2 regions of the Streptomyces sp. DSM 106670 genome follow, and region 1 is predicted to be linked to the other one. Evidence: riboswitches for the same ligand, from Rfam matches in the RefSeq annotation. Region 1 holds a riboswitch; the other holds the start of a gene.
The links. A riboswitch is a leader RNA that binds a small molecule or an ion and turns the genes downstream of it on or off. The one in region 1 is predicted to bind cyclic di-AMP.
Positions count from the first base shown of each region.

Region 2: another riboswitch for cyclic di-AMP. It lies ahead of ACSMXR_RS32665 (M23 family metallopeptidase); the one in region 1 lies ahead of ACSMXR_RS13710 (transglycosylase family protein).

Region 1 is NZ_CM147704.1:3,104,447-3,109,035, reverse strand. Features, by position in the region: gene ACSMXR_RS13720 (cytochrome P450 family protein) at 1-542, shown strand, start outside; gene ACSMXR_RS13715 (transglycosylase family protein) at 719-1,735, shown strand; cyclic di-AMP (ydaO/yuaA leader) riboswitch at 2,028-2,203, shown strand; gene ACSMXR_RS13710 (transglycosylase family protein) at 2,209-2,913, shown strand; gene eno (phosphopyruvate hydratase) at 3,248-4,528, shown strand.
Region 2 is NZ_CM147704.1:7,384,677-7,389,265, reverse strand. Features, by position in the region: gene ACSMXR_RS32675 (STM4011 family radical SAM protein) at 1-283, shown strand, start outside; gene ACSMXR_RS32670 (SGNH/GDSL hydrolase family protein) at 296-1,123, opposite strand; gene ACSMXR_RS32665 (M23 family metallopeptidase) at 1,285-2,241, opposite strand; cyclic di-AMP (ydaO/yuaA leader) riboswitch at 2,245-2,405, opposite strand; gene ACSMXR_RS32660 (tyrosine-protein phosphatase) at 2,849-3,661, shown strand; gene ACSMXR_RS32655 (DUF6126 family protein) at 3,681-3,854, opposite strand; gene ACSMXR_RS32650 (helix-turn-helix domain-containing protein) at 3,919-4,527, opposite strand.

The DNA of each region.
Region 1 (4,589 bases):
AGACGACCGTCAATCTGATCGGGAACGGGACCTACGCGCTGCTGCGCCACCCCGAGCAGCGGGCCCGGCTGGAAGCCTCGCTGGACGCCGGGGAGAGCGCGCTGCTGGCGACCGGGCTGGAGGAACTGCTCCGGTTCGACGGGCCGGTCGAGATGGCGACCTGGCGGTACGCCACCGAGGCGCTGACCCTGGGCGGCGCGGAGATCGCCGCCGGGGATCCCGTACTCGTGGTGCTCGCGGCGGCCGACCGCGACCCGGAGCGGTTCGCGGATCCGGACATGCTGGACCTTGCACGGCGTGACAATCAGCACCTCGGATACGGGCACGGCATCCACTACTGCCTGGGTGCGCCGCTGGCCCGGCTGGAGGGGCAGACCGCGCTGGCCACGCTGTTGAGACGCCTCCCTGACCTGCGACTTGCGGGAGAACCTGGCGATTTGCGCTGGCGCGGCGGGCTCATCATGCGTGGACTGCGCACGCTTCCCGTCGAGTTCGAGCCGGGCAGCCGCTCAGAAAAAAGTGACACGCTGTCAACTCTGTGACTTTCACGTGATCTGCGCTGCATCGACTTGTGACACACGTTCGAGTCCCGCTAGGTTCACGGTTCGACGCGTCGGTCGCTCGTTGCTCACGCGTCACTTGTGTGTCGCTGCCGGCGTCTGTTCCTGCCGCGCGGCGCACGGGTCACTCGCTTGTCAGTCGCACGGAAGGCATACCCATGGGCTCCGCGAACGGCAGACACCGCCGCCCTCGCCAGGCACCCGCCATCGTCGTCGCCGCAGGTGTGACGGGATCGGCCATCGCCATCCCGCTGCTCGGCGCGAGCGGCGCGCACGCGGCCGAGGCCTCCACCTGGGACCGGGTCGCGGAGTGCGAGAGCGGCGGCATGTGGAGCGCCGACCTCGGCAACGGCTACTACGGCGGGCTCCAGTTCTCCCAGGAGACCTGGTCGGCGTACGGCGGCACGGCGTTCGCGCCCCGCGCCGACCTCGCCAGCCGGTCGCAGCAGATCTCCGTCGCCGAGAAGGTCCTGGACGACCAGGGCCCGAAGGCGTGGCCCAGCTGCGCGGTGATCTCCGGTCTCGCGGTGGACGGCAGCCTGCCGGGCGTCGACCCGGGCACCTCGCCGACCCCCGATCCGACGAGCACCCCGACCGACGAAGCGGACGCCCCCGACGAAGCGGATGAATCCGGCAAGTCCGGTGAGGCCGACAAGTCCGGCAAGGGTGAGAAGAAGGGTGAGAAGGAGAGCGACGGTACAGGGGAGGGGAGCGAGACCCCCGACTCCTCGGTGACGCCCACCACCCCGCCGTCCTCCGAGGCTCCCGACGCCACGGACCCCTCCGGCGCCCCCGACGCCTCGACCGGCGAGAGCGGCAAGGGCGGCAAGCACCGCGGCACCCCCGCGCCCGAGGAGGTCGACGGCGGCCAGGACGACGGCCCCCGCGGGTCCGGCCGGCACGCCTCGCGCGGTGACGGCGACGCGCGCGACGGCGGCGCCGCGGGCGCCGGTGCGTACACGGTGCAGCCCGGCGACAACCTCTGGGCCATCGCCGACGCCCAGGAACTTCCCGGCGGCTGGACCGGTCTGTACGAGACCAACAAGGACCTCCTGGGCTCCGACCCGGACCTGATCCTGCCCGGCCAGAGCCTGGATCTGGGCCTGGGTCAGGACGCGGAGCAGGGCGGGGACCAGGGTGCGCCGGAAGGCGCCGAGGTGCCTGCCGCCAACTGATTCAATTCGGGCGAAAACGCCCGGGAAAATCAGGCAGTTCAGAGACCTATGTCCACTTTTGCGGAAGTGAGACATGGGTCTCTTTGCTTCAACTGGCGCGTCTCGCCCGGCCAGTCCGCGCGTATCGCCCCCGACCTGCGGAAATGCCCCATCGGTCGCGGTGAGTTCGGGCCGATTGTGCCCTATGTCCATCTTTGAATGTCGGGGTTGCCTGTGTTTACGGTCGGAGCCGCTCGCACCGCGGGCCCCGTCGACCGTCACGCCGAATCCTGCCGTCGGTCGAAGGGAACAGACGCGTAAAGCGCCGTAGGCAGGAGCGGGGGACCCAGGTAAGCCGCCGGGTCCGCACAGCCCCTCCGGGGGATGTACGGGACCGGCTAGGGGTGAAGCCGTGCGCACGACGCACGGCCGGGCAACTCATCAGCCCGAACCCGACAGCTCACCTCGTAGGCGTCGGTGAGGAGATTCGTTCCATGCTGCTGAACAGCAAGGGCAAGCACCGCCGCCCGTCCAAGGCCACCCGTATCGCCACCCTCGCGGGTGTCACCGGTGCCGCCGTCGCCGTCCCGCTGATGGGCGCGACCAACGCGTCCGCCGCCTCCGTCGAGACCTGGGACGCCGTCGCCCAGTGCGAGTCGGGCGGCAACTGGTCCATCAACACCGGCAACGGCTACTACGGCGGACTGCAGTTCTCGCAGTCCAGCTGGGCCGCCGCCGGTGGTACGCAGTACGCCTCGCGCGCCGACCTGGCCTCCAAGGACCAGCAGATCGCCACCGCCGAGAAGCTCCTCGACCTGCAGGGCCCGGGCGCCTGGGCCTGCGCCGGCGCCGGCGGCCTCACCAACGACGGTGTGGACCCGGGCGTGAACACCGGCTCCGGCCAGTCCGAGAGCAAGCCCGAGCAGGCGCAGCCCCAGCGTCAGGCCGAGCAGCCCACCACGCGCTCCGAGCAGCGCGAGGCCCCCAAGGCCGAGAGCAAGAAGACCGTCACCACCCCGACCGGCGAGAAGGTCAAGAAGGGTGACGGCGAGTACAAGGTCAAGGCCGGCGACACCCTGAGCAAGATCGCCGAGAAGGAAGGCGTCAAGGGCGGCTGGAGCAAGCTCTTCAAGCTCAACGACGACATCGTCGAGGACGCCGACCTGATCTTCCCGGGTCAGCAGCTCCACCTGAAGTAAACGCCGTATCTCCTCCCCGGAGGGGAAGCGTCCGGCGGCACTTCTCCTCGCACGGCTTCCCGGCCCGGCGCGCTCATCCCCCCAGCGCGCCGGGCCGGGTTCTTCGTCGGCGAGGGGCCGAAGGGGAGCGCGGTTGCGTTCACCTCTTGTCGGCAACACGTGTTACTGCTCAGTAGATATCTAGAGTTTTGTCCCGTTACGCAGGTCCTTGGGTCCTTTTTCGTCCCAGGAGACGGGCGGTCGGCTGGCCGACGCGGCCGGGCCGGATAGGCTCGGGTCGCAAGGCCACAGTGACCCTGCACAACCAGTGTCAGATCCCAGAAGGAGATGCCTCGTGCCGTCCATCGACGTCGTCGTAGCCAGGGAAATCCTCGACTCCCGGGGCAACCCCACGGTCGAGGTCGAGGTTGGCCTCGACGACGGCAGCACGGGCCGTGCTGCTGTTCCGTCCGGCGCCTCCACCGGTGCGTTCGAGGCTGTAGAGCTTCGCGACGGTGACCCCAACCGCTACCAGGGCAAGGGCGTCGAGAAGGCCGTCCTCGCCGTCATCGAGCAGATCGGCCCGGAGCTCGTCGGGTACGACGCCACCGAGCAGCGCCTCATCGACCAGGCGATGTTCGACCTGGACGCCACCGAGAACAAGGCCTCGCTCGGCGCGAACGCCATCCTCGGCGTCTCGCTGGCCGTCGCGCACGCCGCATCCGAGGCGTCCGACCTGCCGCTCTTCCGCTACCTCGGCGGCCCGAACGCGCACCTGCTGCCCGTTCCGATGATGAACATCCTGAACGGCGGCTCGCACGCCGACTCCAACGTGGACATCCAGGAGTTCATGATCGCGCCGATCGGCGCCGAGTCCTTCTCCGAGGCCCTGCGCTGGGGCGCGGAGATCTACCACACGCTGAAGAAGGTCCTCAAGACCAAGGGCCTGTCCACCGGACTCGGCGACGAGGGCGGCTTCGCCCCGAACCTGGAGTCCAACCGCGCCGCCCTGGACCTCATCGTCGAGGCCATCACGGAGGCCGGCTACGTCCCGGGCCGTGACGTGGCGCTCGCGCTCGACGTCGCCGCGTCCGAGTTCTACAAGGACGGCGTCTACGAGTTCGAGGGCAAGTCCCGCTCGGCCGCCGAGATGACCGAGTACTACGAGGAGCTCGTCTCCGCGTACCCGCTGGTCTCCATCGAGGACCCGCTGTACGAGGACGACTGGGCCGGCTGGAAGGTCATCACCGACCGCATCGGCTCCAAGGTCCAGATCGTCGGCGACGACCTCTTCGTCACCAACCCCGAGCGTCTGGCCCGCGGCATCGAGGAGGGCTCCGCCAACGCCCTGCTCGTGAAGGTCAACCAGATCGGTTCGCTGACCGAGACCCTGGACGCCGTCGAGCTGGCCCAGCGCAACGGCTTCAAGTGCATGATGTCGCACCGCTCCGGCGAGACCGAGGACGTCACCATCGCCGACCTCGCCGTCGCCGTGAACTGCGGCCAGATCAAGACCGGCGCCCCGGCCCGCTCGGACCGCGTCGCCAAGTACAACCAGCTGCTGCGCATCGAGGAGATCCTCGACGACGCCGCGGTGTACGCGGGCCGCTCCGCCTTCCCGCGCTTCAAGGGCTGACCCGAAGTCGCAAGCAGGTAGCCTCCGCCCGTCCCCGCACCCGGTCCCGTACCGTGTGCGG
Region 2 (4,589 bases), 4.3 Mb from region 1:
CGGCGACGGCACGGTGCGGCGCTGTCACTTCGTCAAGGCGGAGCTGGGCAATCTCTACGACGGCAGCTACCGCCGGGCGCTCGGCCCCCGGGCCTGTCCGCTCGCCGTGTGCGACTGCCACATCGGCTATGTGCATCTGGAGTCGCTGCCGCTGTACGACGTGTTCGCGGGCGGCGTCCTGGAGCGGATACCGGCGGGGCGCCCGCCGGGCGGAGGCACGCCGCCGGACGGGCTCGTGGTGCCGAACCCGTCCCGGCGCGCGCTGCCTCTGCTGGAGCCCTGAGCGACCCGGCCGCTACAGCGGCAGCAGGTCGGGGCGCTTCGCCTCGACGTGGTCGCCGGAGGACTCGCCGCGCAGCCGTCGCCCGATCCACGGCACCAGGTATTCGCGGGCCCACTGGATGTTGTCGCGCCGCTCGTCGAAGGGGCTGCGCTGGGCCTGCGGCGGCCACGGCTGGTCGGGGTCGGCGGGCACGTCGTGGCCGAGGACCTGGGCGGCGCGCAGGGCGACGCGGGTGTGGCCCTCGGGCGAGAGGTGCAGCCGGTCGGCGTCCCACGCGCGCCGGTCCTGGACCGAGCGCAGCGACCACAGGTCCAGCACGGGGCACTGGTAGCGGTCGGCGATGGCCCGCAGATGGACGTTGTACGTGGCGATCTTGCCGCGCATGTGGCGCAGCACCGGAACGCCGCGGGTGTCGAAGCCGGTGGTGACCATGACCGTGCCGACCGCGTTGCTCAGGTCGGCGACCGCCCGCTCGAAGCGCTCGGCGAGGTCGTCGGGGTCGGTGCCGGGCCGGATGATGTCGTTGCCGCCCGCGCAGAAGCTGACCAGGTCGGGGGCCAGTTCCTTGGCACGGGGGATCTGCTCCTCGACGATCTGGTCGAGGAGACGTCCTCGTACGGCGAGATTGGCGTAGCGGAAGTCCCCGTGCGAGGAGTCCTCGGGGCCGGCCTCCGTGTCGGGGGCCGGGAGCCGGTCGGCGAGGAGGACCGCGAAACGGTCCGCCCAGCCGAGATAGGTCCCGTCGGGGCCGGGGTCGCCGACGCCCTCGGTGAAACTGTCGCCAATCGCCGCGTACGACCCGATGATGTGCTGCTGGTTGTTTCTCGAATCGTCTGCCACAAGGACTTATCCTGCATCGTCCGATGTGACCTACGCGACCGTAATACGGGGTTGACGGGTGGTGAGATAGACCACCCGGTCAGGTTTTGGTAAAGCCGGAATAAAGAGAGGGGCGGTGCGCCGCCGCGCACCGCCCCTCGGATACTTCTGGCCGCGTCCGGTCAGACGGAGACGCCGTGCTGACGCAGGTACGCGATCGGGTCGACGTCCGAGCCGTAGCTCGGGCCGGTGCGGACCTCGAAGTGCAGGTGCGGGCCGGTGGAGTTGCCGGTGGAGCCGGAGAGGCCGATCTGCTGGCCGCCGGTGACGGTCTGGCCGACGGAGACGTTCAGCGAGGACTGGTGGGCGTACTGCGAGTACATGCCGTCCTCGTGCTGGATGACGACCTCGTTGCCGTAGGAGCCGCTGTTGCCGGCCGAGACCACGGTGCCCGGTCCGATGGCGAGGACGGGGGTGCCGGAGGCGGCCTGGAAGTCCGAGCCGGTGTGGTAGCCGCTGGACCAGCTGGCGCCGGAAGCGCGGTACTGGGTGGTGACGTTGGGGTTGGCCAGCGGGGCGGACCAGCCGGAGCCGGTGGCCTCGGAGGAGCCGGTCTGCGCGGAGTCGCCGGAGCCCTCGGAGTCGTCGGCGGAGATGGTGTCGCCCTTCGGGGCTTCCTTCGGCGCGTCCTTCGGGGCCGGAGCGGCCTTCTTCGGGGCGGCCTCGGGAGCGGCGGACTTCGCGGCCGGGGCGGAGCCCTTGGCGCCGAGGGTCAGCTTCATGCCCGGGTGGATCAGGCTGGGGTTGTCGCCGACGGTGGAGCGGTTGTCCTGGTACAGCTTCTCCCACCCGCCCTTGAGCCGGTGCTCGGCCGCGATCTTCGACAGGTAGTCGCCGGAGACGACGGAGTACGTCTTCGGGGCGGCCTTCGACGCGGCGGGGGCGGCCGACGGGGCGGTGTGCGCGGCGGCGACCGAGGCGGCGGCGGGCTTCGCGGCGGGAGCGGCCTGGTCGGCGGCGCTCGCGACGGTGGCGCCGATGAGCGGGAGGGCGAGTGCGGCGCCGCCGGTGCCCGCGACGAGGACGCCGCGGGAGATCGGGCCGGACTTCGGACGACGGTGCTTACCCTTTGCGGGCATGGGGAATTTCCTCTCCGGCGCCTGCGAGGTGAGCTGTCGGGTTCGGGCTGGAGATGCCCGGTCGCGTTGCGGCGACTTCACCCCGAGCCGGTCCGGATCGCTCCGGATCGGCGGCTTACCTGGTTCCCCCGCTCCTGCCACACGTGAGTGGGTGGGTGCGAATTCCGGGCGGCGGCAGGATTAGGCGGTCCGTCCGGATTGCGGCGACCGTAAACCGGTCAGGACGAGCGGAACAAGCCATCGGTTGCGCGCCGGAATCATCGATTCGATATCGCCCCGGATTTCCCGTCACACTCCGTGGATTACGGATCTTGGATTTCCGTACGGGCAACGGGAATACCCCCGGGCGCCCTCGCCACGGTCCGTCACGGATATGATCCCGCTCACCTCCGGAATCCCATCTCCCCCATTAGCGGGGCATGTTCTGCGAAATACACCAATACGGACATGCCGCCGAGAGCGCTCCTGACGCCGGGTCAGCCCGGCCTCGACGGCACCCCGCGACGGGGTGGCGACCGTGATGATTTTCTGTCGAATCGATGTCGTATCGTCACGGGAGCGCCCTCGCCGGCGAGCCGCGCCGACGCCAGAGATCCCAGGAGCCACCGTGACGCAGCAGGTGCCGCAGGTCCCGCCGACAGAGACCGTGCTGACCGGAGTCCGCAACTTCCGCGACGTGGGCGGGCTCCCCACCACGGACGGGCGGCGCACCGCCTTCGGACGGCTCTACCGCAGCGGCCACCTGGCGCACGCCACCGACGAGGACGCGGCCTTCCTCGGCGGGCTCGGACTGCACACGGTCTTCGACTTCCGGCACTCCGCCGACCACCGCCTCGACGGTTACGACATCGAGCTGCCCGGTGTCCGCAATGTCAGCATTCCGCTCTCCGACCCGGCCGACGGCGCGGAGTTCTGGCGGCTGGTGAGCGACGGGAACATCGAGCAGCTGCGCTCGGTCCTCGCGGACGGCAAGGGCGTCGACCGCATGATCCGGATGTACCGCGCGACGATCGAGGACCGCACCGCCGAGCACAGCCGGGTGCTGCACGCGCTGGCCGAGGACAGCGTCCCGGCCCTGATGCACTGCGCGGCGGGCAAGGACCGGGCCGGCCTCTCGATCGCGGTCGCCCTGCTGGCGGTCGGCGTGGAGGTGGAGGCGATCGAGGAGGACTACCTCAAGTCCAACGACCTCCACCGCCGCTACAACGTGAAGCGCTCCGACGCCTCCGCGGCCGGCATGTCGCCCGAGGTGCTGGAGCTGCTCGACCCGCTCTTCGGGGCGCGGCCGGCCTACCTCGCGGCGGCCTTCGCGACCATCGAGGAGAACTGGGGCACGACCGACCGCTACCTCACCGAGGGGCTGAAGATCTCCTCCGGGACCCGGGAGCGACTGCGCGAGCGCCTGCTCGACCAGGACTGACCCGGCCGGCCGCGGGCCGTCACTTGCTCCCGGCCACCACGAAGAGCAGGTAGAGGAAGGCCGCGATGACATGGCCCGCCACCAGATAGGCGAAGAGCCGGATGATGACGCCGCGCGGCATCCGCTTCTCCTGCGGGTCCTCGTCCTTGCGGCGTCCGGGGCCCAGCGGGTCGTAGTGTTCGGAATCGGACATGACGGTCCTCTCTGTCGGCCTCACGGCCGGTGGAGCGAAGGATGGAGCCGGCGGGGACGGCCGGTCAGCGCGCGTGGAGGGCGTTGCCGAGGCAGAGCTCGGCGGCGGGACTCTGCAGCAGGGTGTGGACGAAGAGCAGCTCCGCACCGCCGCGGTCGACGGCCGCGATCCGGTGCGGGGTGAGCGAGTCGAAGTGGGCACTGTCGCCGGGTTCGAGGTCGTGCACGGTGTCGCCGAGCCCGACCCGCAGCCGCCCCTCCATCACGTACAGCCACTCCTCGCCGGGATGGACCCGGACCAGGTCGCCCTGGGCCCCGTACGGAACACGTACCCGCAGGGCCTGCATCGCGCGGCCGGAGCCGCCCGCCTGCCGGTACATCCAGCCGTCCGCCTCCGCCCCCTCGAAGCCGCCGCCGCGGACGATCGCGTCCCGTTCGGGCGGCTGCTCGCCGAGGAGCTCGGAGACCGTCGTACCGTAGATACGGGCCAGCCCCAGCAGCATCGGCAGCGAGGGCTGTCGGCGGCCGGTCTCCAGCCGGGAGAGATGGGCCGGGGAGAGCCCGGCCCGCCGGGCGGCGGTCTCCAGGGTCAGACCACGGCTTCGGCGCAGGTCACGCAGTCGGGGTGCGACGCCGGGGAGCTCGTCCGGCACCCCTTCGTCCGGAGGGTTCATGGATCCATTGGGCCAGGATCTTTCCTCCGGGGCAAATAACTTGCCCCGGAGGCAAAGCGGCA